3 linked regions of the Cupriavidus necator genome follow. The protein of the gene in region 2 interacts with the protein of the main gene of each other region in a pairwise test. Links are inferred from orthologs where the notes say so. Each region holds a gene or a part of one and is shown on either strand. Other genes may lie near its edges.

What was found.
Region 1: the proteins of I6H87_RS10150 (region 2) and I6H87_RS14670 interact in binary tests that used the Escherichia coli proteins (3 or more experiments, as listed by UniProt). The link is inferred for Cupriavidus necator from one-to-one orthologs.
Region 3: the proteins of I6H87_RS10150 (region 2) and I6H87_RS08865 interact in binary tests that used the Escherichia coli proteins (3 or more experiments, as listed by UniProt). The link is inferred for Cupriavidus necator from one-to-one orthologs.

What each region holds. Positions count from the first base shown.
Region 1 is NZ_CP066018.1:3,131,299-3,141,907, reverse strand. The notes cover bases 4,235-7,234. They hold I6H87_RS14670 (sulfate/molybdate ABC transporter ATP-binding protein), read right to left. Parts: upstream 6,290-7,234; coding sequence 5,180-6,289; downstream 4,235-5,179. Other genes in these bases: cysT (sulfate ABC transporter permease subunit CysT), read right to left, coding at 7,217-7,234; cysW (sulfate ABC transporter permease subunit CysW), read right to left, coding at 6,286-7,215; I6H87_RS14675 (CysB family HTH-type transcriptional regulator), read right to left, coding at 4,239-5,183. In the rest of the region: I6H87_RS14695 (MFS transporter), read right to left, coding at 30-1,307; I6H87_RS14690 (LytR/AlgR family response regulator transcription factor), read right to left, coding at 1,441-2,265; I6H87_RS14685 (sensor histidine kinase), read right to left, coding at 2,367-3,542; I6H87_RS14680 (DUF962 domain-containing protein), read right to left, coding at 3,603-3,971; more of cysT, read right to left, coding at 7,235-8,176; I6H87_RS14655 (RBBP9/YdeN family alpha/beta hydrolase), read right to left, coding at 8,335-9,006; I6H87_RS14650 (EAL domain-containing protein), read right to left, coding at 9,003-9,854; I6H87_RS14645 (ATP-binding cassette domain-containing protein), read right to left, coding at 10,042-10,609. UniProt on the Escherichia coli protein: Part of the ABC transporter complex CysAWTP involved in sulfate/thiosulfate import. Responsible for energy coupling to the transport system.
Region 2 is NZ_CP066018.1:2,165,232-2,175,839, reverse strand. The notes cover bases 3,198-6,196. They hold I6H87_RS10150 (glutamate-5-semialdehyde dehydrogenase), read right to left. Parts: upstream 5,338-6,196; coding sequence 4,057-5,337; downstream 3,198-4,056. Other genes in these bases: holA (DNA polymerase III subunit delta), read right to left, coding at 5,426-6,196; I6H87_RS10155 (CopD family protein), read right to left, coding at 3,584-4,006; I6H87_RS10160 (2-hydroxychromene-2-carboxylate isomerase), read right to left, coding at 3,198-3,538. Outside these bases: I6H87_RS10175 (NAD(P)(+) transhydrogenase (Re/Si-specific) subunit beta), read left to right, coding at 1-353; I6H87_RS10170 (response regulator), read left to right, coding at 550-1,596; I6H87_RS10165 (THUMP domain-containing class I SAM-dependent RNA methyltransferase), read right to left, coding at 1,615-2,868; more of I6H87_RS10160, read right to left, coding at 2,933-3,197; more of holA, read right to left, coding at 6,197-6,484; I6H87_RS10140 (LPS-assembly lipoprotein LptE), read right to left, coding at 6,492-7,007; leuS (leucine--tRNA ligase), read right to left, coding at 7,042-9,663; dapB (4-hydroxy-tetrahydrodipicolinate reductase), read right to left, coding at 9,846-10,608. UniProt on the Escherichia coli protein: Catalyzes the NADPH-dependent reduction of L-glutamate 5-phosphate into L-glutamate 5-semialdehyde and phosphate. The product spontaneously undergoes cyclization to form 1-pyrroline-5-carboxylate.
Region 3 is NZ_CP066018.1:1,893,212-1,901,024, reverse strand. What follows is about bases 3,437-6,381. They hold I6H87_RS08865 (LytR/AlgR family response regulator transcription factor), read right to left. Parts: upstream 5,318-6,381; coding sequence 4,556-5,317; downstream 3,437-4,555. Other genes in these bases: I6H87_RS08860 (sensor histidine kinase), read right to left, coding at 5,331-6,173; I6H87_RS08870 (2TM domain-containing protein), read left to right, coding at 4,194-4,517; I6H87_RS08875 (FadR/GntR family transcriptional regulator), read right to left, coding at 3,437-3,903. Outside these bases: I6H87_RS08890 (hypothetical protein), read right to left, coding at 1-356; I6H87_RS08885 (Bug family tripartite tricarboxylate transporter substrate binding protein), read right to left, coding at 621-1,577; I6H87_RS08880 (amidase family protein), read right to left, coding at 1,641-3,062; more of I6H87_RS08875, read right to left, coding at 3,169-3,436; I6H87_RS08855 (DEAD/DEAH box helicase), read left to right, coding at 6,563-7,813. UniProt on the Escherichia coli protein: Member of the two-component regulatory system BtsS/BtsR, which is part of a nutrient-sensing regulatory network composed of BtsS/BtsR, the low-affinity pyruvate signaling system YpdA/YpdB and their respective target proteins, BtsT and YhjX.

The sequences.
Region 1 (10,609 bases), 970 kb from region 2 along the record:
AAGGCGGTGCTTGGGTGGCCCGGCCCGGGCTAGGCGGCCTCCGCCTGGCCCGCCGCCGCGCCGCGGCGCGAGCGGTTGCCGTTGCCCACTGTCACCGCGGTGAAGATCGACAGCAGCTGGAAACCGCCGATCATGAAGAACACCCAGGCCGGCAGCTTTGCATCCATCAGCGCACCGAAGAACAGCGGGCCGCACGCCAGGCCGATATCCAGGCCCGAGTAGACCACGCCATAGACGCGCCCGGTGGCACCGGCGGGGGCGGCGGCGCGCACCAGCAGGTCACGCGACGGCCCGGCGGTACCGGCGCCAAAGCCGATCACGCCCATCAGCACCGGCACCAGCAGCGCCGGCACCAGGTTCAACCCGACCAGCACCGCCATCAGCCCCGATACCGTGAAGCTCACCGCGATCAGCCGGTCATGGTTGCTGGTGCGGCCGGCGGCAAAGCCACCGACTATCATGCCGCCGGCGCTGCACAGCATGTAGATGGTGTAGGACGCGGTCGCCAGCGTGAACGGCATGCCGTACAGGTAGGTCAGCGCGGTCGGGGCAAAGCTCTGGATGCCGGCCGCGGAGAACGTGGTCAGCAGGAAGAAGGCCCAGCACACCCACACCTGCGGCAGGCGCAGAAAGCCCAGCACGCTGCCGCCGGATGTGGCCACCCCGGCCGCAGCCTTGGCCGCGGGCCGGCCCACGGCGCCCTGCACTTCGCGCGGGTCCAGCACATGGCGCAGCACTACCAGCACGGCCAGCACGATAAAGGCGACTGCCGAGGCCGCCGCCAGCGCCACGCGCCAGCTGGCGAGGTTGGCGATCGCCACCAGGAACAGCGGCGCCGCCGCCCAGCCCAGGTTGCCGGAAATGCCGTGAACCGAAAACGCGTGTCCCAGCCGGGGCTGCGACACATGCTTGTTCAGCAGCGTGAAGTCGGCCGGGTGGAATACGCCATTGCCCAGCCCCGCCACGGCCGCGCCGAACAGCAGCGCGGCGTAGCCGGAACTGGTCGACAGCAGCAAGGCCGCGGCGCCCAGGAAGGCCAGCCCGGCAAACAGCACCGGCCGCGCGCCGAAGCGGTCGACCACAAAGCCGGACGCGGTCTGCACCACCGCCGAGACCGCGAAGAACACCGTCATCAGCAGGCCCAGCTCGGCATAGCTCAGGCCGAATTCCGCCTTGATCCATGGGAACAGCGGAGCCAGCAGCAGGTGGTAGAAGTGGGAGACCCCGTGAGCCAGGCCAACCAGCCCGATCACCTGGGCGTCATGACGAAGAGGGTTGCGCGTGGGATCGAGTGCGGCGGTGGACATGGCGCTGGTGGCAGGGGCTATGCGGCAGGACGGAAGGCGGCAGCCCAAAAAAATACGGGCCGAAGCCCGCATCATAGAGGAAAACCCCTGTCCTCTGCAGCCAGGTGGCGGCCACGCCTCCCGCCAACCGCGCTTACATCTGCTTGAACAGGTGCGCGTACTGTCGCGCCACCGGCAGCAGTTCAGGACGGTCGCGCAGCCGCAGCGACAGCCGTCCCAGCGACTGGTTGACCGCGCTGGCCACGCAGGTGATGTTGACCACGGTGCCGCGGTGCACCTGCCAGAAGCGCTCCGGGTCCAGCTGCTGGGTCAGCTCGCGCAGGCTGGTGCGGATCAGCGCTTCGCCGGCGCCGGAGACCACGTTGACGTACTTGTCGGTGGCCTCCAGGTAGATGACTTCGTCCACGGGGATGATGCGCACCTCCTGCCCCACCAGTGCCTTGATAAAGCGCAGGTACTGCCGCTGCGGCGCACCGCCCGGGCCTGGCGTGGCGTGCTCCAGCGATTCCAGCCGCGCCAGCAGCTGGCCAAGCCGGTCCGTCTCCGCGATCGAGGCTTCGGCCTCGGTGTCTTCATCGTCGGCGGGGCCGGCCAGGCGGTCCTTCAGACGCTGCACCGTGGCCTCAAGCCGTTCGCGCTGGACCGGCTTGAGCACATAGTCCACCGCGGCGCGCTCGAACGCCTCCAGCGCGAACTGGTCGTATGCGGTCACGAAGACCACCAGTGGCGGGGTGTCGAATTCGATCAGTTCGCGCGCCACGTCCATGCCGCTCATGCCCGGCATGCGGATATCCAGGAAGGCCACGCGCGGCTGGTGCTCGCGCGCCGCCGCCAGCGCGGCCACGCCGTCGTGGACCACGGAAACGATACGGGCCTCGGGCCACAGCGACATCAGTTCGGATTCCAGCACGCGCGCCAGCAGCGCTTCGTCGTCGGCGATCAGAAGGGTCGGGGTCATGGGGGCGTTGGGGTGGTGGATGGGTCCTGGCGTTGTCAGCGGCACCGCCACGGGCGGTGCCAGCCGTTCGTCTTGTCAGGCTTGCTGGCAGGCGGGGCGCCTCAGAGCCGTTGCATGGCTGGGGCCGATACTGGCATGCCCTCCGGCACGCTGGTGACTGTCTGGGTCAGGGTGGGCGCTTCGGCCGGGCGCTCCAGCGGCAGCGTCAGCCGCACCACCACGCCGCGCGGGGTGTTCTCCTCCATCTGCATGGAGGCCGCCGCGCCAAAGATGCGCGCCAGCCGCTCGCGCACATGGGTGATGCCCAGGCCCGAGCCCTTGCCCGAGGCATGACCGAAGCCCACGCCGGTATCGGCGATGATGACCTGCACCGCATTGTCGCCGGCCGCACGCGCCGACAGCCGGATATGGCCGCCGATCATGCAGGGCTCGATGCCGTGCGTGACCGCGTTTTCCACCAGCGGCTGGATCAGCATGGGCGGGATCTCCACCTTCGCCAGTTCGCGCGGCAGGTCGATGTCGAACGAGAGCCGCTGGCCGAAGCGCATGCCCTGGATGTCCAGGTAGCTGCGCAGCAGCTCGAACTCCTGCCGCAGCGTGCATTGCTCGGCGCGGGTATGCGCCAGCGACATGCGCAGGAAGCCGATCAGGCGCTGCAGCAGCTGGCGCGCGGCGGGCGGGTCGGTGGCGATCAGCCCGTCGAGGTTGGCCAGCGAGTTGAACAGGAAATGCGGCTCGATCTGCGCCTGCAGCGCCATCAGCTGTGCGCGCACCAGCTGCTTTTCGGCTTCCTCGCGCTGCAGGGCGTCCAGCGCGGCCTGGCGCTCCAGGGATGCGAGCTTCTCGCGCGACCAGTAGAAATAGATCATCGAGGCCGCGGCCAGCATGCCCACCACCAGGCACATGCGCAGCATGCCGCCGGCTTCGTCCGCCGACTTGGGCGGCAGGTCCAGCGCCACGCGCGTGGCCCAGCTGCCGAACACCACGCCCGCGGGCACCGCGGCGGCGGCCAGCAGCAGGAAGGGCCAGCGGCGCGGCCGGTCGTTCCACCAGATCACCACGCGCGGAATGTCGATCAGCACCCAGATCGACAAGCCGATCAGCTGGCTGTAGACAAAGTTGTGCCACAGGCTGCCGCCGGTCTGGAAGCCGTAGTTCAGGCTGATGGCGATCACCGAGTTCATGCACAGCACGAACAGCAGGTCGCGGCCGAGGATATTGAGCCGGGAGGGGATGGCGGTGGCGACGTTGGAGAAGCAGCGGTCCATGGCGTTCATGTTAGCGCGGACTGAGCCTGGCGCAACGGGAATGTGATGAGGCGGGCAGCGCGGGCCACCTCAGCCACCCTGCCCGGCACGCCGGCCGGCCAGCGCGCGCCACCATTGGCCGGACAGCACATAGCGCGGGAAGGTGATCCACTGCTCGGCCAGGATGCGGCCGGCGATGTCCGCCGGCCCGGCAAAGGGTTCCGGCGCGTGGGCTTCCAGCCGGTGCCCCCGGCCCTGCAGGGCCATCGACATGCCCATGCACACCAGCCCCAGCGCCACCGCCGGCAGGCTCAGGCGCAACAGGCCGTAGAGGCCCAGCACGGTGCCGGCCATGAACATCGGCACGGCCACGATATGCAGCAGCAGGTTGCGGGGATGCTGGTGGTTGCGGGCATAGCCGCGCCACTGCCAGCGCAGCAGCGGTTCGTCGTCGCGCATGATCGTCTCTGTCTCCCTTGTCCGGCCCTTGCAGACCGGCGGCCGCGCGCAAACTTTGTTGCACTGCGGTACACGTACGGCGCTCGCCGGATGGCAAGCCGCGGGCACGTGCAAGGAATGTACCCCTCACCCGGGCACGAAGAAAGTCTCTTGCGACGAACGGCGGGCACGGGGCGCGAACGGCACCGTGCCGGGGCGGACGGCGGCTGTCAGGCAGCGCCCGGGTGCCCCCTGCGCCGCCTGGCGATGGCCACAGCCAGGCCGGAATCAGGCCGCCAGGGCCTGGCGCTCCTGCTCGGACAGCGCGCTGCTGACGGTGTCGGGCGACAGGTGCGGCGCGAACATGTTGATAAAGGCGTGCGCATAGCCGCGCAGGTAGGCGCCCCGCCGCACCGCCACGCTGGTGGTGTTGGGCGCGAACAGGTGGTCGGCCGAGATCCGCACCAGGCCGGAATCCTTGCGCTCGTCATAGGCCATCGAGGCAATGATGCCCACGCCCAGGTCCAGTTCGGCGTAGGTCTTGATCACGTCGGCATCCAGCGCGGTCAGCACGATCTCCGGCTGCAGGCCGGCCTCGGCAAAGGCGCTGTCGATCTTGCGGCGGCCGGTGAAGCCGGCGTCATAGGTGATGAGCTGGAAGCCGGCCACGTCTTCGAGCGTGGGCTCGGGCAGGCGCGTGAGCGGATGGCCGGGCGAGACCACCAGCACGTGCTGCCAACTGTAGGCCTCGAACGAGGTCAGCCCGGCCTCGGTGGCCAGGGCCTCGGTGGCGATGCCGATATCGGCCTGCCCCGTCAGCAGCAGCTCAACGATATGCGTGGGCGACGCCTCCTGCAGTGCCAGCGTCACATGCGGGTATTCGCGGCGGAAGGCCTGCACCACGCGCGGCAGTGCATAGCGTGCCTGGGTGTGGGTGGTGGCAACGGTCAGGCGGCCGGTATGGCGGCCGGCGTATTCGTCGCCGGCCTGGCGCAGGTTCTCGGCCTCCAGCAGCAGGCGTTCGACGATGCGCACGATCTCGCGCCCGGGCTCGGTCAGGCCGGTCAGGCGTTTGCCGTAGCGCTCGAAGATCTCCACGCCCAGTTCTTCTTCCAGCTCGCGGATCTGGCGCGACACGCCGGGCTGCGAGGTGTAGAGCGCGTTGGCGACTTCGGTCAGGTTGAACTGGCGGCGCACCGCCTCGCGGATCGATCGGAGTTGCTGGAAGTTCATGACGTCGCCTTTTCTTGTTGGGTGGACGTGGTACGCGGTTGCGTGAACACGCGCAGCTGGCGCGGGCGCACCGCGAGCAGTTCGCCTTCGCGGAAGCCCGCATGGCGGAAGCGCTCCAGCGGCAGCGCGACTTCAATCACGTCCTGGTTGTCTTCACGTTCAAGTTCAAGCTGCGCCACCGGGCCCAGCGTCAGCGCGCGGCGCAGCGTCACGGCAATGCCGTCGGCGCCGGGCGAATAGCGTTCCAGGTCGAGGTCATGGGGGCGCACATAGGCCACCGCGTCGCCGGCGGTCTCATGGCCGCTGCCGACCACCGGCAGCACCGCTTCACCGGTATGCAGCAGGCCGCCGCTCTCGCCCACTTCCAGCCGGCCGTGGAAGAGGTTCACGTTGCCGAGGAAGCCGAACACGAAGGGCGTGGCCGGATGGTTGTAGACGGCCTCGGGCGAGCCGTACTGCTCCACGTGGCCGCGGTTCATCAGCACCACCTGGTCGGCCACTTCCAGCGCCTCTTCCTGGTCATGGGTGACGAACACGCTGGTCACGTGCAGTTCATCGTGCAGGCGGCGCAGCCAGCGGCGCAGTTCTTTGCGCACCTTGGCGTCGAGCGCGCCGAACGGTTCGTCCAGCAGCAGCACGCGCGGCTCCACCGCCAGGGCGCGCGCCAGCGCGATACGCTGGCGCTGACCGCCGGAGAGCTGCGACGGGTAGCGGTCGGCCAGCCAGTCGAGTTGCACCAGTTCCAGCAGCGAACGCACCTTGTCGCGGATCTGCGCTTCGCTCGGGCGCTCGGCGCGCGGCTTGACGCGCAGGCCGAAGGCCACGTTCTCGAACACGCTCATATGCTTGAACAGCGCGTAGTGCTGGAACACAAAGCCCACCTGGCGCTGGCGCACATGCTGGTCCGAGGCATCGCGCCCGGCCAGCACGATCTGGCCCGCATCGGCGCGCTCCAGGCCGGCGATGATGCGCAACAGCGTGGTCTTGCCGCAGCCGGACGGCCCCAGCAGCGCGGTCAGCTCGCCTTCGTCGAAATCGAGCGAGACGTTGTCCAGCGCGACAAAGTCGCCAAAGCGCTTCTCTACGTTCTTGACCTGGATGCTCATGATGCTTGTCCTTGCAAACTTGCCAGCGGCCGCTCTGGTGCAGCCTCTTCGGTTTCCTTGCGGGCGCGCAATTCCACCAGCGTCTTGATGCCGAGCGTGACCAGCGCCAGCAGCGTCAGCAGCGAAGCCACCGCAAAGGCCGCCGCGAAGTTGTACTCGTTGTAGAGGATCTCAACATGCAGCGGCATGGTGTTGGTCAGCCCGCGGATATGGCCCGATACCACCGAGACCGCACCGAACTCGCCCATCGCCCGCGCATTGCACAGGATCACGCCATACAGCAGGCCCCAGCGGATATTGGGCAGCGTGATATGGCGGAAGGTCTGCCAGCCCGAGGCGCCCAGCACGATCGCGGCCTCTTCCTCTTCACTGCCCTGCGCCTGCATCAGCGGGATCAGCTCGCGCGCAACAAAGGGGAAGGTCACGAAGATGGTGGCCAGCACGATGCCCGGCACCGCGAACATGATCTTGATGTCGTGCGCTTCCAGCCACGGTCCCAGCCAGCCCTGCGCACCGAACAGCAGCACGTAGACCAGGCCGGAAATCACCGGCGACACCGAGAACGGCAGGTCGATCAGCGTGATCAGCAGGTTCTTGCCGCGGAAGTCGAACTTGGCGATGGCCCAGGCCGCCGCCACGCCGAACACCACGTTCAGCGGCACCGCGATCGCCGCCACCGTCAGCGTGAGCTGGATCGCGGCGAGTGCGTCGGGTTCGATCAACGCTTCCCAGTAGGTCTGCACGCCCTTGCGCAAGGCTTCATAGAACACCGAAGCCAGCGGCACGAACAGGAACAGCGTGAGGAACAGCACCGCCACCGTGATCAGCGTGTAGCGTACCCACGGCGCTTCGCCGGTAGCGTCAAACCTGTGATGGGCCTGGGCGTTGGCTTGCCCGCCCAGGCGTCCCGCAACTGCGCCGGCCATGTCAGAACTCCTTGCCCGTGGCGGGCGCTTCAGGTGCCAGCGCGGCGCGCACACCGGATTGATGGCGGCGCGTCCAGGCCTGCAGCAGGTTGATCAGCAGCAGCAGCCCGAAGGAAATCACCAGCATCACCACCGCCACCGCGGTGGCGCCGGCGTAGTCGTATTGCTCCAGCTTGGAATAGATCATCAGCGGCGCGATCTCGGACACCATCGGCATGTTGCCGGAGATAAAGACCACCGAGCCGTACTCGCCGGTGGCGCGCGCGAACGATAGCGCAAACCCCGTCAGCAGCGCCGGCAGGATGGCGGGCAGGATCACGCGCTGGAAAGTCTGCAGGCGGTTGGCGCCGAGGCTGGAAGCGGCCTCCTCCAGCTCCTGCTCAACATCCTCCAGCACCGGCTGCACCGTGCGCACCACGAACGGCAGGCCGATAAAGGTCAGCGCCACCACCACGCCCAGCGGCGTAAACGCGACCTTGATGCCAAGCGGCTCGAGATAGCGGCCGATCCAGCCATTACCGGCAAACAGCGCCGTCAGCGCGATACCGGCCACCGCAGTGGGCAGCGCGAACGGCAGGTCCACCAGCGCGTCGATCAGGCGCTTGCCCGGGAAGCGGTAGCGCACCAGCACCCAGGCAACCACCAGCCCGAACACCGTATTGACGATGGCCGCCACCAGCGACGCGCCAAAGCTCAGCTGCAGCGACGCCACCACGCGCGGCGCCGTGACCGAGGTCCAGAACGCGTCCCACGTCATCGTGAAGGTCTTCAGGAACGTGGCCGACAGCGGGATCAGGACGATCAGCGTCAGGTAGAACAACGTGAAGCCCAGCGACAGGCCGAAGCCGGGCAGCACCGTAAAACGCTGCCTGGACGGCCTGCGCGGCGCGCGCGCGGCGCCGGAATCAGGGGCGCGAGGGGCGGCTGGCGGCGTGTCCGCGAGGGAAATGGATGGAGGCATGTCGTCTCGTCTGTGAGCGGTGCGCCGCCGGACCATGATGGCTGGCCCCGGCGGGCCGTTCTTTATGACGCCAGCGCATATTGCGCCGGCCTACGAGACAGATTCTGCAGAGTCATCCTTATAAACAGAACGAATCTTTATGAATTTTCTTAGACGGTTTAGATATAAGGGATAGTAGACACTACCTCGATGCCCGACTCCCAGGCGCCGGATGATTCACTTATGGAGCCGGTATCGCCTGCCTGCGCGATACGCTGGATCAGGGTATCGAGCAGCGCGAGGCCTTCAGGCCACTCGCCCAGTGCGGAATCGGCATTGATGTGGCCCAGGCTGCCCGCATCGACCAGTTCACTGCCCCACAGCGTGCCCCAGCTGAAAGCGGTGCGCTGCGGCATCCAGGGGTCGTTGCGGCTGGCGACCAGGATGGTCGGGAACGGCAGCCGGTAGGTCGGCAGCAGCGCCGCCACGCCAAATTTGTCCGGATCTGCCGGCGCCACCAGCAATGCGCCGGCAATGCCGACCGGATCCAGCGCCGCCTGGCGCAACGACGCCAGGCAGCCGAAGCTGTGCGCCACCAGCACCGCGCCGCGCGCGGCCACGCGCTGGGCGCGCATCACGCCTTCGGAGACGCGCTCGGCCCACAGCGGCAGGCTGGGGCGCGACCAGTCGTGCTGCTCCACCCGCTGCCAGTCGGGGAAGCGCTGCTCCCAGCGGCTCTGCCAGTGTCCCGGGCCGCTGCCGTGCAGCCCCGGTACAGTCAGCACCTGCAGGTGCCGCGGAATGTCCAGGCGCGTGCCATGGCCGCCGGATAGCCGGTTCGCTTGGGTCATACCACCTCCTTGTCCAATGCATGCGCGGCGCTCGCCAGGCCTGTGCGCAGCCCTGCCGCACTGACCGGCGCGCCGGCGAAGGCGCCCTGCCCCAGGCCGATGCCCGCGGCCTGCAGGCGCTCGACGCTTTCGGCGTTCTGCAGGCGCCGCCCGATCAGCGTTACGCCGGCGTTGGCCGCGCTGGCACGCAGGCCCGACAGCTGGCGGTCGGTCCAGGTGCGGCGCATGTCCAGCTTGAGCCAGTCCGGCAACGCGTGCGCCATCAGCGCACCGGCTTCCGCCGGATCCGACGCCTGCAGGCTTACCGCGAAGCCGTTGCGCCGATAGTTGCCAACGACATGCAATAGCAATGCCAGGTCGTCATTGGCGCTGGCCGGCACCTGGATCACAAAGCGCTCCAGCGGCAGCCCCAGCGACTGCAATGCGCGCCGGAAGGCAGCGCCGTGGTCGTCGGTGACGGCGGCCAGCAGCCGGTTATGCACGTTCAGCACCAGCTTGTGCTCGCCCTCGGCGGCAAAGTAGTTGATGGCATGCAGCAGGCGCGAAAGCCGGTCCAGCGACACCAGGCTGTTGTCGTCGGCCGCCATCGCAAACAGCTTCCATGCCGCCAGGCCCACGCCGTCCTCTGCGTAGGTGTGGATCGAACCTTCATGCGCCACCACCTGCCGGTCTGCCAGCGTCACCAGCGGCTCGAACGCGCTGGTCAGCGAGCAGTTGAAGAACTGGCCCTGCACCTGCCCGCGCGCGTCGCGCCACAATTGCCGGTCAGCCAGAGGCTGGCGCGGCAGCGATTCCAGATAACGTTGGAGCGCAGGCACTGCGCCCGCGGGTTCATGCACGCCTGGCATGGCATTCCTTGGGTTGACCGGGCCCCTCGGCCCCTTGGTCGGATTAGTGATGACGGGCGCGCCATGCGCCCTCTGTGCGGTCGCACCGCATCGGCCTGCCTGCTCATGATAGGAGGTCAGCGCGCGCGAGCGAATGAAGATTACGGCCTGTCGATATGCGCGGCGCACATTGCCGCGGGTGGCACGGTCACGCTGCCCAGCTCACGTTCAGCGGCGCGGTCGTGGCGGCCGGGTCGGCATGCGCACCTGCATGCGACGGTACCTGCGCCTGCGGCGCTTGCCGCATCACCCGCTTCAGCACCGCGGCCTCCAGCTGCGCAAAGCCCGCCGCGCCGCGTTCGCGCGGGCGCGCCAGCGCCACGCGCTCATCCATGGCAATGCGGCCGTCCTCGATCAGCACGATGCGGTCGGCCAGCGCCACTGCCTCCGACACATCGTGCGTAACCAGCAGCGCCGTGAAGCCAAGGCGGCGCCACAGCGATTCGATCAGCCCCTGCATCTCGATGCGCGTGAGCGCGTCCAGCGCGCCCAGCGGTTCATCCAGCAGCAACAACTGCGGGTGGTGAACCAGCGCGCGCGCCAGGGCCACGCGCTGGCGCTGGCCGCCGGAAAGCCGCGCGGGCCACTCCCTGGCGCGGTCGGCCAGGCCCACCTGCGCCAGCACATCGGCGGCTTCACCGCGGCGTGTGCGCGGCAGGCCCAGCGCGACGTTGTCCAGCACGCGCTTCCACGGCAGCAGCCTTGCGTCCTGGAAC
Region 2 (10,608 bases):
TGGCAGGCCGCATGCCGGGCCATATGAACGTGCTGCTGGCCGAGGCCGAGGTGCCGTACGACCAGGTCTTCGAGATGGAAGACATCAACAGCGAGTTCGGCCAGGCCGACGTGGTGCTGGTGCTGGGCGCCAACGACGTGGTCAACCCGGCGGCCAAGAACGACCCCCAGTCGCCGATTGCCGGCATGCCGATCCTGGAGGCCTACAAGGCCAAGACCATCATCGTCAACAAGCGCTCCATGGCCGCCGGCTACGCCGGGCTGGACAACGAGCTGTTCTACATGGACAAGACCATGATGGTGTTCGGCGACGCCAAGAAGGTGGTCGAGGATATGTTCAAGGCGGTCGACTAAGGCCGTCCGCGCGCCGCGCGCAGGCCCGGGCCATCCCGGCCCTGCCGCGGGCGCCTCCCGCCGCCGGCCCTGGCTGCAAGGCGTGCCTTGCAAGGCAGCCGTGGCGCGCTATACTGGCCTGCGAATGCGCACACTGGCTTGCCGCTTGCGCCACGCCCGTGCCGAACCACTGCGCCGAACCCCTGCCCGCCGCTCCATGACCTTCAACCCGCACGACAGGAACCTGTCGGTCTTCCATCACCCGGTCCTGACCGTCCTGGTCGATGACAGCAAGTCGTTCATCGACAGCCTGGCGTTCCAGATGGATGCCTCGCGCGCGGTGATCACCTTCACCGACCCGCGTGAAGCGCTGCAATGGATCCGCGAGGCCTATGCCACCCGCTTCCCGGGCTTCCTGCCGGTGCGCGTGACGCACGACGACCTCACCTTCCTGACCGAGCGGCGCACCGTGCAGCTCGACATCGACCGCATCTACCGCCAGATCCACGATTTCAAGCGCTTCCTGCAGCCGGGCGTGGTGGTGGTCGACTATTCGATGCCGCAGATGGACGGGCTGGAATTCTGCCAGGCGCTGCAGGACCTGCCCTGCAAGACCATCCTGCTGACCGGCACCGCCGACGAGAGCATCGCCGTGCAGGGCTTCAACCACGGGCTGATCGACCGCTACGTGAAGAAGCATGAAAGCAATATGGTCGAGCGGCTGGACCAGGAAATCGAGGCCATGCAGCAGGCGTACTTTGCCACGCTGTCGCGCACGCTGCGCGAGCTGCTGACGCGGCATTCCTTTTCGTTCCTGTCCGATCCGGCCATCACCGAGCGCGTGCGCCAGCTGATCGCGCGCTATGGCTTTGTCGAGTACTACCTGTACCCCAACCCGGCCGGCATCCTGCTGCTGACCGCGCAGGGCCACGCCACGCTGATGGTGATCGAGACCCGCGCCGGGCTGATGAGCCAGGTGGAATCGGCCGAGGCCTACGATGCCCCGGCGGCACTGATCGAAGGCCTGCGCGAAGGCCGGCTGGTGCCGTTCTTCTGGCCCGGCAACGGCATGTACACGCCGGCGTGCGTGGACTGGGAACAATACTGCCTGCCGGCCGAGCGCTGCGAAGGCAATGAAGAATTCATTTACGCGCTGTTCGACCTGCCGCGCCACCTGCTGCAGGAGCCGGTGGTCAGCCTGCAGGGCTTCCTGGCGGACTTCAGCCGCAATCCCGACGCACTGACGGGGCGCAAGCGCCCCTGACCCGGCGGCCCGGCGCCGTCAGTCAGCCTGCGGCGCCCGGTTGGCGCCGCGCACCATGTCGAAGCGGAACAGCCGGCATTCGATATTGCCGTTGTAGAGCGGCGTGCGGCGCGACTCCTTGAGCCGCAGCCGGCGCGGGAAGCCCATGTCGCCGGTAAACACCCACGCCTGCCAGCCCGCGAAATGCTGCTTGAGCGTGGTGGCGAAGGCACTGGCGAACTGGTTGGCGGCGGCCTCCTCCACCTCGTCGCGCGGCATCGCTTCCTCTGGCAGGCGGCGCTGGCCGCGCACCGCGATGCGCTCGCCGTACGGGGGATTCATCAACAGCAAACCCGGCTCATCAAAAGGCGGCTGCACGAAGCGCGCATCCACCTGCTTGGTGCGCGCCTCGCCCGGCAGGCCGGCACGCTCCCAGTTGGCGCGCGTGATCGCCAGCATGTCGGTGGAGATGTCCGAACCCACCACCTGCAGCTCATCGGCCGAGGCCAGCATGCGGGCGCGCTGCGCGTCCGACTTCAGCTTCTGCCAGGCCTTGGTGTCCATGCCCTTGAGCCATTCGAAGGCAAAGCTGCGGCTGCCGCCCGGCGCGATACCCAGCGCCACCTGCGCGGCCTCGATCAGGAAGGTGCCGCTGCCGCACATCGGGTCGTAGAAGGGCCGGAAGGTCTGGCCCGGCACCCAGCCCGCCAGGCGCAGGATGCCGGCGGCCAGGTTTTCCTTCAGCGGCGCCTCGCCCTTCTCGGTGCGCCAGCCGCGCTTGAACAGGGGCTCGCCGGTGGTGTCGAGGTACAGCGTGCAGTCACGCTCGGTCAGGTGGGCATAGATGCGCACATCCGGGCTGGCGGTATCGACGCTCGGGCGCACGCCCACACGCTCGCGCAGGGCATCGCAGACCCCGTCCTTGACCCGCAGCGCGGTGAAATTCAGGCTGCGCAGCGGCGACTTGTGCGAGGTGATGTCCACGCGCAGCGATTCATCGGGCGAAAACCACTGCTCCCAGCGCACGCCGCGTGCCAGCGTATAGATGTCGTCTTCATGCCGGTAGCCGCGCGCGGCCACGCGCATCAGCACCCGGCTGGCAATGCGCGAATGCAGGTTGACCGCATAGGCGGCGGCCATCTCGCCCGAGAAATTGACGCCGCCCGGCACCTCCTGGTGCACCGTGAACGGCGCCAGCGCGGCCATGCCCGGCATCGCGGCGATCTCGCGCAGTTCTTCGGCGAGCGCGCTCTCCAGGCCGCGCGGGCAAGGGGCAAAGAAGGCTTGGGTCATGTGTTGGGTTTCCTGCAAACAAAAACGTCCGCCGTAGCGGACGGGGATCTATCCGAAGCTTAGCTCAAGCCGCCGCCAGGGCGCGCTCGAGGAAATCCAGCCGGTCCTGGCCCCAGAAGGGCTGGCCGTCATGGACGTACCACGGCGCGCCGAACACGCCGGCCGAAATCGCGTCCTGGGTGTTCTGCGCATAGGCCGCCTGCACCGACTGCGCCTCGCTGGCCCTGAGCAGGCTGGCGCCGTCCAGGCCGGCCTCGTCGGCAATCTGCGCCAGCGTGGCGGCATCGGCGATATTGCGCTGCTGCGCCCACACTGCCGCGCCGATGGCGCCGGTCAGCTGCATCGCGCGGGCGGTGCCGTGCGCCAGCTGCGCCGCGATGATCAGCTTGCTGGCCGCGTCGCCCGATACCGGGAAGAACGTCGGCTGCAGATGCAGCGGCAGGCCCAGGAAGTCGCTCCAGCGCGCCAGCTCCACCAGGCGGTAGGCCTGGCGCTGGGGCGGGCGCTGCGACAGCGGCAGCCCGCCGGAGACGGAAAACACCTTGCCCAGGTCGCACGGCTTCAGGTTCACCTGCGCGCCATGGCGCTCGGCGATGGCGGCAAAGCGCGCATGGCCCAGGTAGACGTACGGCGACTGCGGCGTCAGGTAATAGTCAACCAGCTTGCTCATTTCGGTTCCGCTACAGGATTGGCAACAACAGACCGGGCGCCAGGCTCAGAACGGCTTGACGACCACCAGGATCACCACCGCCAGCAGCACCAGCACCGGCAGCTCATTGAACCAGCGATAAAACTTGTGCGAGCGCGTATTGCGCCCCGCCTCGAACTTGCGCAGCAACACGCCGCAGCCATGGTGGTAGCCGATCAGCACCAGCACCAGCGCCAGCTTGGCGTGCATCCAGCCCTGCCCCGCGCCGCGGCCGATGCCGTAGCCCAGGTACAGCCACAGACCGAACACCACCGCCGGCACCGCCAGCATGGTCATGAAGCGGAACAGCTTGCGCGCCATCAGCAACAGGCGCTGCGCGCTGGCGGCGTCGGTTTCCAGCGCCAGGTTGACGAAGATGCGCGGCAGGTAGAACAGGCCGGCGAACCACGAGACCACGAAGACGATATGCAGCGCTTTGACCCAGAGCATCGGCAGAGAGACGTTCGAGAACGATTGTTATTGTTGTTGGCGCGCGAGCGTCAGGTGCGGATCTCGCCGTGCCCGAATACCACGTACTTCAGCGAGGTCAGCCCTTCCAGCCCGACCGGGCCGCGTGCATGCAGCTTGTCGTTGGAGATGCCGATCTCCGCGCCCAGGCCATACTCGAAGCCATCGGCAAAGCGGGTCGAGGCATTGATCATCACGCTGGCCGAATCGACCTCGCGGATAAAGCGCATGCCCGCCGAGTAGTTCTCGGTGATGATCGAATCGGTATGGTGCGAACCGTATTCGTTGATATGGGCGATGGCGTCGTCGAGTCCGGCCACGGTCTTGATGGCGAGGATCGGCGCCAGGTATTCCAGGCGCCAGTCTTCCTCGGCGGCATCGACCAGGCCGGTAAAGCCGGCGGCTTCCAGCGTGGCGCGGGTGGCCGGACACACGCGCAGCTCGACGCCCTTCTCCTGGTAGATGCGGCACAGCGGCGGCAGCGCGGCGGCGGCGATGTCCTGCGACACCAGCAGCGTCTCCATGGTGTTGCACGGCGCATAGCGCTGCGTCTTGGCGTTGTCGCAGACGCGCACGGCCTTGTCCAGGTCGGCATCGGCGTCGATATAGACGTGGCAGATGCCGTCCAGGTGCTTGATCATCGGCACGCGCGCTTCTTCCATCAGCCGCGCGATCAGGCTCTTGCCGCCGCGCGGCACGATCACGTCGACGTATTCGGTCATGGTGATCAGCCGGCCCACGGCAGCGCGGTCAGTGGTCTCGATCACCTGCACCGCCTCGGACGGCAGGCCGGCCGCGGACAGGCCCTCGGCCACCAGCGCCGCCAGCGCGGTGTTGGATTCGATTGCTTCGGAGCCGCCGCGCAGGATGGTGGCGTTGCCCGACTTCAGGCACAGCGCCGCGGCGTCGATGGTCACGTTCGGGCGCGACTCGTAGATGATGCCGATCACGCCCAGCGGCACGCGCATCTGGCCGACCTGGATGCCGGTCGGGCGGAACTTCATGTTCGAGATCTCGCCGATCGGGTCGGCCAGCGCGGCGATCTGCCCCAGGCCCGCGGCCATGGTGGCGATGGCCTTGTCCGACAGCGTCAGGCGGTCGATGAAGGCGGCGTCCTGGCCGTTGGCGCGGGCGCGTTCAACGTCACGCGCGTTGACCGCCTTGAGCTTGTCGGCATCGCGGCGGATGGCCGCGGCGATGGTCAGCAGCGCGCGGTTCTTGTCGGCCGTGGAGGCACGCGCCATGGCGCGCGACGCGGCGCGGGCCTGGCGGCCGACGCGGTCCATGTATTGATTGAGGTCGAGCTCGTTCATGTCAGTGGCCCTGGGGTGGTGGCCGTCAGTGTGTTTTCCGTCCCCCCGCCGCACGCGGCGGGGGAAGCAAACCTGTGGAGTTGCGCGTTCAGCGCGCGATCATCAGGGCAAGCTGCTGCAGCCCGTCCCATGGTTCCGCCGGCAGCGGGCTGCCGCCCGGTGGCGGCAGGTCCGACAGGCCCTTGACCTGGCGGTCCAGCCGCGCCGCCAGTGCCAGCGCCGCTTCCAGCCTTGGCTGCGCCAGGCGCTGCGCGGCCTGCGGCACCAGCCGCTCGCGCGGGCCCCAGACGCGCAGTTCGCGCATCAGCACACCCGCCGGCTTGCCAGCCGCCAGCCCTTGCCGGACCTTGGATAATACGCGAATTTCCTCGGTCAGCGCCCACAGCACCAGCACCGTGGCCTCGCCCTCGCCGCGCAGCCCTTCGAGCATGCGCACCAGCCGCGGCACGTCGCCAGAGAGCATCGATTCAGACAGCTTGAACACGTCATAGCGGGCCACATTCAGCACCGCATCGTGCACCTGGTCGAAGGTGAGCTCGCCGGGCGGGTACAGCAGCCCCAGCTTCTGGATTTCCTGGTGCGCCGCCAGCAGGTTGCCCTCGACCTTGTCGGCGATGAACTGCAGCGCACGTCGGCCCGGCTCGCCGCCTTCGACGCGTTGCTGCTGCAGCGACAGCCGCTCGCCGACCCAGGCCGGCAGCCGGGTGCGGTCCACGGAGTCGACCTTGATCGACACGCCGGCGCCTTCCAGCGCCTGGAACCAGGCCGACTTGGACGCGGCAAAATCCAGCCGCGGCAGCGTCACCAGCAGCACCACGTCGGGCGACGGCTGGGCGGCCACGGCGCGCAGCGCCTCGCCGCCGTCCTTGCCGGGCTTGCCCGACGGGATGCGGAGTTCAACGATCTTGCGGTCGCCAAAGAGCGACATCGACTGCTGCGCCTCGACTAGCTGGCCCCAGTGGAAGCCGCGCTCGGCCACCAGCACGTCGCGCTCGGAGAAGCCGGCTTCGCGCGCCGCGGCGCGCAGGCGGTCGACGGCTTCCAGCACCAGCAGGTGTTCGTCGCCATGTACCACGTACAGCGGTGCCAGGCCCTTGGCCTTGGCCTGCCTCAGGTGCGCGTCGAGCCCGTCGAGCTTGAGCTGCATGCCGTGATCAGATGGCCTTGACGGCGGCCAGCCGGCGCATCAGCTGCTGCACGATATCGCGCTGCATGTCGCGGTACAGCTGCTGCTCTTCGTAGTCCTTGGCCAGCGTGTTGGCTTCGTTGTAGGTCAGGTCGCGGGTCAGCACCAGCTGCGACGGCGCGATCAGTTCATTGCCGGCGGGGTCGCGCAGGCGGAAGGTGAAACGCTGCGTCAGGCGGTATTCACGCACCACGCCCTCGGTCGTGATCGACAGGATCGACTTGGTGCGGGTGTCCTGCAGCACGTCCAGCAGGGCGTCGGCCTCTTTCTGGTCGGCTACCACCTGGGTGTCGGAACCGCCGCGGATGGCGCGGCGCAGGTCCGCGCCCATCAGCGAATTGGCCGGAATCCCGATATAGAGCCGCTTGAAGGCGAAATCCGCGTTGCCGCGCATGTGGAAGCCGCAACCGGCCAGCAGGCCCGTTGCCGGCACTGCCAGCATTGCCGCGAGCACCTTGCGGCGCCCCATGTTCAGTCGCTTCATTCTTGGCGATTCCTTGTCAGGTTCCGGGGCCAGCTTACAACACCACGTTGACCAGGCGGCCGGGTACCACCACGATCTTCTTCGGCGCCTTGCCCTCGGCAAACTTGGCCACGGTCTCGCTGGCGGCGGCGGTTGCCTCGATCGCGGCGCGGTCGGCTTCGGCGGGCACGGTGATGCTGCCGCGCACCTTGCCGTTGATCTGCAGCACCAGTTCGATCTCGCTGCGCACCAGCGCGGCTTCATCGACCTGCGGCCACGGCGCGTCGAGCAGGTCGCCGGCTTCGGCGGCGTAGCCCAGCTGGTCCCACAGGCCGTGGGTGACGTGCGGCACCACCGGGTACAGCACGCGCAGCAGGATGCCGAAGCACTCGCGGCGCGCGGCCGGCGAAGCCGTCTTGGCGTCGTCCAGCGCGTTCAGCATCTTCATCGTGGCGGACACCACGGTGTTGTACTGGATGCGCTGGTAGTCGTAGTTGGCCTGCTTGAGCACGCCGTGGATCTCGCGGCGCAGGTCGGCGTCATCGGCAGTCGGCTTGCCGCCGGCGCCGTCGCGGATGGCCGCGGCATTGGCATAGCCGTAGTTCCACACGCGGCGCAGGAAGCGCGAGGCGCCCTCGACGCCCGAGCCGCTCCACTCAAGCTGCTGCTCCGGCGGCGCGGCGAACATCACGAACAGGCGCGCGGTGTCGGCGCCGTACTGGTCGATCAGCGCCTGCGGATCGATGCCGTTGTTCTTGGACTTCGACATCTTCTCGACGCCGCCGATCACCACCGGCTGGCCGTCGGCGATCAGCGTGGCGCCTACCGGGCGGCCGCGCTCGTCGGTGCGCAGGTCGACCTCGGCCGGGTTGTACCAGTGCTTCTTGCCCGACGCGTCTTCACGGTAGTAGGTCTCGTTGAGCACCATGCCCTGCGTCAGCAGGTTGGTGAAGGGCTCGTCGAACTTGACCAGGCCCAGGTCGCGCATGACCTTGGTCCAGAAGCGTGCGTACAGCAGGTGCAGGATCGCGTGCTCGATGCCGCCGATGTACTGGTCCATCGGCATCCAGTAATCGTTGCGCGCATCGACCATGGTGGCCGCATCCGGGCAGGTATAGCGCATGTAGTACCAGCACGAGTCGATGAAGGTATCCATCGTGTCGGTCTCGCGGCGCGCCGGCTTGCCGCACGACGGGCAGGTGCACTGCAGGAAGCGCGCATCCTTGGCCAGCGGGTTGCCGGTGCCGTCCGGCACCAGGTCTTCGGGCAGCACCACCGGCAGGTCTTTCTCAGGGACCGGCACCACGCCGCAGCTGTCGCAGTGGATCAGCGGGATCGGCGTGCCCCAGTAGCGCTGGCGCGAGATGCCCCAGTCGCGCAGGCGCCAGGTCACCTTCTTCTCACCCAGGCCCTTGGCGCCCAGGTCGGCGGCAATGGCTTCGACCGCGGCCTGGTAGCCGAGGCCATCGTACTTGCCGCTGTGGATGCAGGTGCCCTGCTCCTTGTCGCCGTACCATTCCTGCCAGGCTTCGGTCGAGTACGGCTGGCCCTTCACGTCAATGACTTGCCTGATCGGCAGCTTGTACTTGAGCGCGAAGGCGAAGTCGCGCTCGTCGTGCGCGGGCACGCCCATCACGGCGCCGTCGCCGTAGCTCATCAGCACGTAGTTGCCGACCCACACGTCGACCTTCTCGCCGGTCAGCGGGTGCACCACTTGCAGGCCGGTCGGCATGCCCTTCTTCTCCATGGTCGCCATGTCGGCTTCCATGACCGAGCCGTGCTTGCATTCGTCGATAAAGGCAGCCAGTTCGGGGTTGTTCAGCGCGGCATGGGTGGCCAGCGGGTGCTCGGCGGCGACCGCGCAGAAGGTCACGCCCATGATGGTGTCGGCGCGCGTGGTGAACACGTACAGCTTGCCGTCATTGATCGGCTTGCCGTCCTCGCCGGGGATGTCGTGCGGGAACGCAAAGCGCACGCCCACGCTCTTGCCGATCCAGTTCTGCTGCATCACCTTGACGCGCTCGGGCCAGCCCAGCTGGTCCAGGTCGCCCAGCAGTTCCTCCGCATACTCGGTGATGCGCAGGTAGTACATCGGGATCTCGCGCTTTTCCACCACCGCGCCGGAGCGCCAGCCGCGGCCGTCGATGACCTGCTCGTTGGCCAGCACGGTCTGGTCGACCGGATCCCAGTTGACAGTGCCGGTCTTGCGGTAGGCGATGCCCTTTTCCAGCATCTTCAGGAACAGCCACTGGTTCCAGCGGTAGTAGTCCGGGCTGCAGGTGGCGACCTCGCGCGACCAGTCGATCGCCAGGCCCATCGACTGCATCTGCTTCTTCATGTAAGCGATGTTGTCGTAGGTCCAGGCCGCCGGCGCCACGCCGTTGTTCAGCGCGGCGTTCTCGGCCGGCATGCCGAAGGCGTCCCAGCCCATCGGCATCAGCACGTTGTTGCCGTTCATGCGCAGGTAGCGCGCCATCACGTCGTTGATGGTGTAGTTCCGCACGTGGCCCATGTGCAGCTTGCCCGACGGATACGGCAGCATCGAGCAGGCGTAGAACTTGGGCTTTTCCTTGCCGTCGGCCCCGGCCGCATGCTCCGACACGCGATAGGCGTCGATGGCTTGCCAGTGCTGCTGGGCGGCTTGTTCAACGGCGGAAGGAAGGTATTTGTCTTGCATGGTCGGGACAGCAGTCAGGACAACGTTTGCGCGGCAACTGGCCTGCCGGCATCCGGGGGAATCGTTGGAATGAGAGCAGCGGGCGCGCCGCTTGCGCGGCGCCCGCCGGGCGTGCAATGCGAAAGAAGACGATTATAACCGTGGCGGCAGGCCAGTTTCGGCCCTGCGCGCCCCGCGGCGCCTTACTTCAGGCCCAGCACGTCCTGCATGTCGAACAGGCCGTTGGGCTTGTCGGCGAGGAAACGGGCGGCGCGCACGGCACCGTCGGCATACGACTGGCGGCTGGAAGACTTGTGGCTGATCTCGATGCGCTCGCCGATGCCGGCGAACATCACGGTGTGGTCGCCGACGATATCGCCGCCGCGCACGGTGGCAAAACCGATCGAGTTGGGATTGCGCTCGCCGGTGTGGCCTTCGCGGGCATAGACGGCACAGGTCTTGAGGTCGCGGCCAAGCGCATCGGCAATCACTTCACCCATCTTCAGCGCGGTGCCCGACGGGGCATCGACCTTAAAGCGGTGATGCGCCTCGATCACTTCGATATCATAGCCAGTCGACAGCAGCCTGGCGGCCACTTCCAGCAGCTTGAAGGTGGCGTTGACACCGACGCTGAAGTTGGCGGCGAAGACGATCCCGATCGACCTGGCGGCCTCGGCCAACGCGGCCTTGCCGGCCTCGTCGAAGCCAGTGGTGCCGATCACCATCTTCACGCCCAGCTTCTTCGCCGCGGCCACGTGGGCCAGCGTGCCTTCGGGACGGGTGAAATCGATCAGGCAGTCCGCGCCGGCCAGCACCGCTTCCACATCGGAACTGATCGCCACACCGGTCTGCCGGCCCAGCAGCAGGCCCGCATCCTGGCCCAGCGCCGGCGAGCCCGGCACGTCGAGCGCGCCCGCGAGGCTCACGCCCTCGGTGTTCAGCACTTGTTCGATCAGCATGCGGCCC
Region 3 (7,813 bases), 280 kb from region 2 along the record:
TTCTGCTCCCCAGGCAGATAGAAGCCCACCAGCGTCTTGTTGCGGACGACCAGGTAGGCCTCGTGAACATGGCGGCCCTCGATTGTGAGAATGGTGCCGATGGGGCGGTAGACATCGCCTTGCGGGAGGCGCCCGACCTGCGACCAGGTCGACCTGGCAGCGAGGTCTCGGGAATAGCCGGTGTCGAGCTTGACCTGCGCCGGCGCCAGAAGCTGGACGCGCTTGGCCGTGGCGGCTGGCTGCATGAGCTCCACCGTTGCCGGGGTGGTCGCGATCATCGGGGCGCAGGCGGAGAGTGCCAGGCCAAAGCCTGTGGCGAGCCACAGGCGGCGGGCGCGGAAAGAGAAGGAGGTCATGGCTGGATACGCTCGGGTGTATGGCTCGCAGCCTGAGCGGCTGCGAGCCACAGCAATTGCGCCAGTCGGCACGATGCGGCGCCATTGGCACTTTCCCTTGGCGCCGCCCAGGTTGTCTTCTGAGGCCAATTACGACACTGGGACAGACATGCTTAATACAAAGCGGCACCCTACAGGAGGAGGGTGCCGCGGGAATTCTCCAGCAAGCTGACACAAATGGAAATCGTCTCCAGCCGAGTTTGGGGTGCGGCTACGAAATTCCTCTCAATCCCCCTTGAAACCCGACGCCTTGATCACCGGCGTCCACCGTGCCGAAAGCGCGCTCGCATACCTGGCAACCTCATCAGCAGTGCCGCCCGGCAAGATGTCATAGCCAGCGCGCGCGAGCTTTTCGCGCACATCCGGCATGGCCAGCACCTTGCGCACGGCCTGATACCACTGCGTGGTCACGTCGGGCGGCGTGTTGGCGCGGACATAAAGCAGGTAGCGCGACGAGGTCACCAGGTTGGGGAAACCAGACTCCGCAAACGTAGGCACATCCGGCAAGGCATCAGCGCGCTTTTCCCCTGCCACGGCCAGCACGCGGAGCTTGCCGCCGCGATGCAGTTCGGTGAAGCTCGTGATGGCGTCCATGCCCGCCGCGACCTGGTTACCCATTATTTCCGTCACCATCGCCGCGCCACCGCGATACGGTACCAGCGTACTGCCGGTGCGCGACTGGCTGACGAACTCCACGGCAAGGAAATGCAGCAGCGAGCCAACCGTGCTGATGCCGATCGAATAGTCAGCCGGCTTGGCCCTGGCGGCCTTGACGAAGTCGGCCAGTGTCTTGATGGGTGAGCTGGCGCTGACTGCAATACCGAACTGGACGCCCGTCACATCGGTGATCGCCGTGAAGTCGGTGGCGGGGTTGAAGCGCATATTGCTGTAGATCAGCGGCCCGATGAACATCGGATCGACAGGTGCCAGCAGCACGGTGGTGCCGTCGGCCGGGGCGTTCTTCAGCATTTCGGCCGCCACGCGCGTCCCGGCACCGGGGCGGTTGTCGACGATGACGGTACGGCCCATGGCATCTTTCAGCTTCTCGGACAGCAGGCGGCCCATGTAGTCGGCCGGCCCTCCCGGCGGAAACGGCACGATGATGCGCGATACGGACTGCCCCCATACGGCCCTGGAGAGCAGGCCACCGGTACACAGAGCGGCGGCGGTGCCGGCCAGCATGGCGCGGCGCGACAGCCGTGGGGCGTAAGCAGGTTTGCGTTCGTTCATGGGAAGCTCCTGGGTCTAGATGCCGGTTTGCAGGTCGCTATAAGGGGTAAAACGCGCCGCGTCCTCAATGGCCTGGCCGGCTCGCAGCAACAGGTCTTCGCGGAAGCGCCATGCCATCAGCTGCACGCCGACCGGCACGCCGCCGGCCATGCCAGTCGGCACGGACAGCCCCGGCATGCCGAGCATCGCTGTTGCCAGCATGGGGCTCTGTGCGTCCAGCAAGGCCCGGTTCTCTTCGGGCGTGCGGGTATCCGCGTCTTGCACGCTCGGGCGCTGCCACGACACCGGCATCAGCACCAGCGGATACGTTTGCATGAACAGCGACCAGTTGCGTGCGATCGCCTGGCGTCGCGCCAGGGCATCGAGAAAGCCATCGCGGTCGGTCTCCTGCATCCCGTCCAGCATGTTGCGCTGGCTTTGCCGCATGGCGTCGTCGCCATGCTGGTCAACGCCTGCGATGATGTTGCGGCGGCTGTCGTCGACCGTCAGCGTGCGCCACAGCGCTGCCGCTTCCATGAAGTCAGGCAGCCTGGCTTCTTCGACGGCGTAGCCCGCTTGCTGCAGCCATTGCCCGGCACTGTCCAGCGCCGCGCTGACCGCGGGATCGACGGGAACGCCCGGACACCGCCGGAACAGCGCCACGCGTATCGGTCCCGGCGGCAGCGGCAGTTCCAGCGGCACCGGCACCCATGCCGGGTCGCGCCCGTCATAGCGGGCCATGGCGTGGTAGCCGAGCCGCAGGTCGGCAATGCTGCGCGCAAGCGGCCCCTGCACGGACATGAGTTGTGGCGTGATGCTGCGCTCGGCAGTGGCCGACGGGTTGTACGCGGGCACCCGCCCGGTCGTCGGCCGCAAGCCGACGACACCGCAGGCATAGGCCGGATAGCGAATGGAGCCGCCGATGTCATTGCCATGCGCCAGCGCCCCCATGCCGGAAGCGACCGCGGACGCGGCACCGCCGCTGGAGCCGCCGGGGGTGATATCCGCATCCCACGGGTTCAGCGTGCGCCCGTGCAGGCCGTTGTCGGTAAACCAGCGCGAGGAATAGGTAGCCGTATTGCTGCGCCCGACGATGATGGCCCCGGCACTACGCAGGTTCGCAACCACGGGGGCATCCTCACGCGCAATGTTGTGCTTCAGCGGGATCACGCCGTTGGTGGTGGCATGGCCGGCCTGGTCGACATTGATCTTGATCGTGACCGGCACGCCATGGAGCGGCCCCAGCTCTGCGCCCTCAGCGACCTGGCGGTCCGCGGCATCCGCGCTGGCCAGCGCCTCTTCTGCCAGCACCTCCGGCAACGCATTCAGGCGAGGGTTAAGGGCATCGATGCGGGCCAGCACGCTGGCCGTGACCTCGCGGCAGGAAATCTCGCGCCGCCGCACGGCATCGGCAATATCGACAGCGCTCCAGCGCCAAAGCAATTCAGCAGGTTTCACGTCAAGGCTCCCAGGATTCAGGCAATAGGAATCCCACCCGCCGTGTCGGATGCGACGATGGCGGTTGGGTGTGCAGAAAAAAGGGGGACGCTAGCGCGTCAGGGGATCAGTCGACCGGGCTCATCAGCAAGCTCCCGCGGTCCACGCGGGATTCGGCTTCCAGGGCCAGGGATTCGGCATGCTCCATGTGCTCCTGCATCAGGGCACGCGCACGCTCCGGGTCACGCGACCGGAAGGCTTCAATCAGCGCGTTGTGGCTGTGGAAGATCTCTTCATCAAAGTCGTCGAAATCATCCTGAGCATTCCGGACCACGATGACGCGGCGGATGATGTCGTTGAGCAGGCGGCAGAACAACGCCAGCATCGGGCTGCTGCAGGCATCGGCCAGGCGGTCGTGGAACAGCAGGTCGGCCTCGCGCCGCTCGTTCCAGTCCGTGCTGCCGCCATGTTCCGGGTGGCTCAGCCCGATCAGCGCTTCGAGATCGGCGATGTCGGCATCGGTCAGGCGCAAGGCGGCGTTGGCGGCCAGCTCCGGCTCAACCGCGCGGCGCAGGGCGTACAGCGTGACGATGTCGACCGACTGGAAGTACAGGAAGTTGGACACTGCCTCCAGGCATCGCTCATAAGGCGGCTGCGTCAGCGTGGCACCGCCGTTTGGCCCCGTGCTGACCTTGACCAGCCCCTGCGCCTGCAGCGAGGCAAGCGCCTCACGCACCGTCCCGCGTGCGACGCCCATCTGTTCGATCAACGCTGCTTCCTGTGGCAGCTTGTCTCCGACCTTCTGGTGCGTCTGCACGATCCAGCGCTTGATATCGTTGACCACCTGGTCCGAACGCTTCACGCGTTTGCTGCCCTCTATCTGCGGGGTCGGCTTGGAATCCATCGCTTCGTATTTATGATCATAATTACTATGATTATGGTGAAGGACTGGGCTTTTCCTATGCGGGTATTCCCGGCGAGACGGGTCAAGAGCTGCAACAAGTCGGGGGGAGGGTCGGACCCGCCGACATTCGCGCGATCCGCGCGCCCACCGGCGAACGAAATCCGTCGATTCGGCCCTTGGGCCTGGAGCGGCGCTTTGCGATGGCCTATACCTGACGCAAGCCAACCATCTTGATCACGAGGTATCCCATGCACCACGCCTTCCCGCCCAACGACGACCCCAACGCCATGGCCTACTGGCGCGCGCGCCGCATGGTGCACGCCCTGCGCGGCTGGTACATCCACCTGCTGGTCTACGCTGTCGTCAACGGCTGGCTGTGGTTCCGCTTCTTCTACTTTCCGTCGCCGCGGTGGTCGCATTACGCCGCCACCGGCTGGCCATGGCCGCTGACCACCACCCTGGCCTGGGGCCTGGCGCTGACCGTGCATGGGTTGCTGGTATGGATGCGGCTGTCGCGCCGCGGGCGTGACTGGGAACAGCGCAAGATCCAGGAATTCATGGATCGCAAGTGAATCCCTCAGCCGGCGGCGCAGTGGCGACGCCGACCGCCTTACATCTGCCGGAAGCGGTGCATGTAGGCGCGCGATACCGGCAGTTCGGCTTCGCTGTCACGCATCCGGACAAAGAGCCGCCCTGCCTCATCGCGGCGCGTTCCGGCCACGTATTCCATGTTGACGATGGACGAGCGGTGGATCTGCCAGAACACCTCGGGATCGAGGCCGGCGATCAACTCCGCCAGCGGCGTGCGGATCAGGTGCTCGCCATCGCGGGTATGCACGACCACGTACTTGTCGTCGCTCTGGAAGTACATCACTTCCTGGATCGGCACGTGGCTGGTGGTATTGCCACGGCTGGCGCGTACCCAGCGCAACTGGCCGCCGCTTTCCGCGCGCGGCTGGGCGCGTGTGAGCTGGCTGAGTAGCTGTGCCAGTTCCGGCAAAGGCGCCGCTTCCTGCAACGCCTTGCGCAGCCGCTCGATGGTGCGGCCGAGCCGTTCCTCGCTGACCGGCTTGACCAGGTAATCGACGGCCGCGCGCTCGAACGCATCGAGCGCGAATTCATCATAGGCCGTAACGAACACCAGCCGCGTATCGGTTTCAATCCCTTGCGCCACCTCCAGGCCGGACAGGCCGGGCATCTTGATGTCGAGGAAGGCTACGCTCGGCGACAACCGTGCGATGGCGTCGGCGGCTTCGATGCCGTTGGTCGCCTCGGCAACGATCTGCAGTTCTGGCCAATGGCGTTGCAGCTTGCTGCGCAGATATGCGCGCAGGTGCTCTTCGTCGTCGGCAATCAGGGCAGTGGGCGTCATGGGCGTCTCCGTTTCAGGATGCACGCGGCAGCGGGATTTCGATCAGCACGGCAGTGCCGGGCGAGCGTTCTTCAATCCGAACGTGGGCGTCACCGTCATACAGCACGGCCAGCCGTTCACGCAGGTTAGAAAGCCCGACGCCAGCGCCGGCCGAGGGACGAAAGCCCATGCCATCGTCCTCGATGGTCGCCAGCATGCGCGGGCCGCGCCGCTCCAGCCGGACCAGCAGCCGCCCGCCTTCGATCTTGGGCTCCAGCCCATGCTTGATCGCATTCTCGACCACGGGCTGCAGCAGCATCGGCGCCAGCGGCATCGATTCGAGTTCGGGGTCGACATCGACCGAGTAATGCAGCCGGTCCCCCATGCGGATCCGGATCAGCGCCAGATAGTCACGCAGCAGCTTCGCCTCCTGCGCCACTGTGCCTTGCGTGGCGCGGCTGGCTGCAAGCGATGCGCGCAGGTACGCGATGAAATGCTCCAGCATCAGCGTGGCCTTCTGCGGCGCGGGCTCGATCAGGCTGACCACGTTGGCCAGGGTGTTGAACAGGAAGTGCGGTTCGATCTGGGCCTGCAGCAGGCGCATGCGGGCTTCGACCAGCTGCTTCTCCGTCGACAGCGTGCGCACCTGTTCCTGCGCCATGTATTGCGCGATCTTGCGCTCTTCCCACTGCCGCCCGAGCAGGCCGACGCGACTCCACGTCATCACGCCGTGTATCGCCAGCCCGATACCCCAGCCCACGAGCGGCCCACCAGACCACGGCCGATGCGGCGATCCCACCAGATGGAAGCCGATCAGCAATGCATTGACCGCCACGTAGACCATGGCGTGCATATAGAAGAAACGCAGCGCGCGCACGCGGCGGCGGGCGTCTTCAAAGGCGCGCTGCTCGGGGGCGGATCGCCAGATGCGGGAGTCTGGGGGGTGCACGTGCGGGTGGCTGGGGGCGGAGATAGCGGGAGGTTACCACTGCGATCCGGGCTCTGATATGGGGGTGGCGGGAATCGACGGATCGGCGGCGCGTATCGCCGGAAAGCAGGCGCAGACTGCTTGGCAGTCCCCCGGAGCCGCCGGCTCGCCAGTGTCGCCAACCGGCAAATCACCAAAACTACCGAAATAGCCACCGTTACCGTTTTGTGCCTACAATTGCCGCATAACAAACCTGCCTGACCGCCGTCGCACCGGGTCCGCGACACCTACCGTGGTCAGCGCAGCTCCTGAACGGGCAATAAGAAGAGCAACAACGCATGGCCACGCTGATTCCCGCGCTGGGTTCGGTCACTTCGCGCATGACCAGTGGAGAGAGACGCTTCGCCGAGCGTCTGGAGACAAAGCTGGAGGACGACTACCTGTGCTGGTATGACGTCGCCATCGGAGAGAAAACCAGGCATCCGGATTTCATCGTCTTCCATCCCAGCCGGGGTCTGCTGGTGTTGGAGGTGAAAGACTGGAGGCTGGATACCATCCGGGAAATCGACCAGCGCGATGTCACGCTGCTGACGGATCGCGGGCTGGTGCGGGAGATGAATCCCCTCGAGCAAGCCCGCCAGTACATGTTCTATGTCACCAACCTGCTGCAGCGCGATCCGCAGTTGGTCTGGCCTGGCGGCTCGCTGAAAGGCAAACCCTTCTTTCCCTACGGCTGCGGCGTCGTCCTGTCCAACATCACGCGTGCCCAGTTCGACAAGACCAACCTCGGCGACGTCCTGCCGCCGCACCTGGTGATCTGCCAGGACGAGATGTACGAGTCGGTCGACGCGGAACACTTCCAGCAGCGCCTGTGGGAGATGTTCCCGGTCAAGTTCACCTTCAAGCTTTCCTTGCCGCAGATCGAGCGGATTCGCTGGCACCTGTTCCCGCAGATCCGCATGCCGGAGCAACGCGCGCTCTTCCCGGAGGAAGCCGCGGAGCCGCTGGATATGCCTGACATCCTTCGCGTCATGGATCTCCAGCAGGAGCAGCTGGCACGCAGCCTTGGCGAAGGCCACCGGGTCATTCATGGCGTCGCCGGCTCTGGCAAGACGATGATCCTCGGCTACCGGGCTGAGCATCTGGCAAAGATCGTCACACGGCCAGTGCTCGTGCTTTGCTACAACAAGACCCTCGCCGCCAAGCTGGCGGCGACGATGATCGAGAAAGGCATCGAAGAAAAGGTCCACGTCTATAACTTCCACGCGTGGTGCTCGCGGCAGTTGGAGACTTACAACATTGACCGCCCCAAGGGCCGCCCCAGTGATGCGCTGTTTGAGGAAATGGTGAATCGGGTCATCCAGGGCGTGGACCGGAAAGCGATCCCGGCCGGCCAGTATGACGCCGTGCTGATCGATGAGGGGCATGACTTCCGGCCGGAGTGGTTCAAGCTGGTCGTGCAGATGGTGAATCCGGAGAGCAATTCCCTGTTGGTGCTCTACGACGATGCGCAGTCCATTTATGGCGGCGCCAGGAAACGCGGGATGACCTTTGCCAGCGTGGGCATCCAGGCCCGAGGCCGTACGACC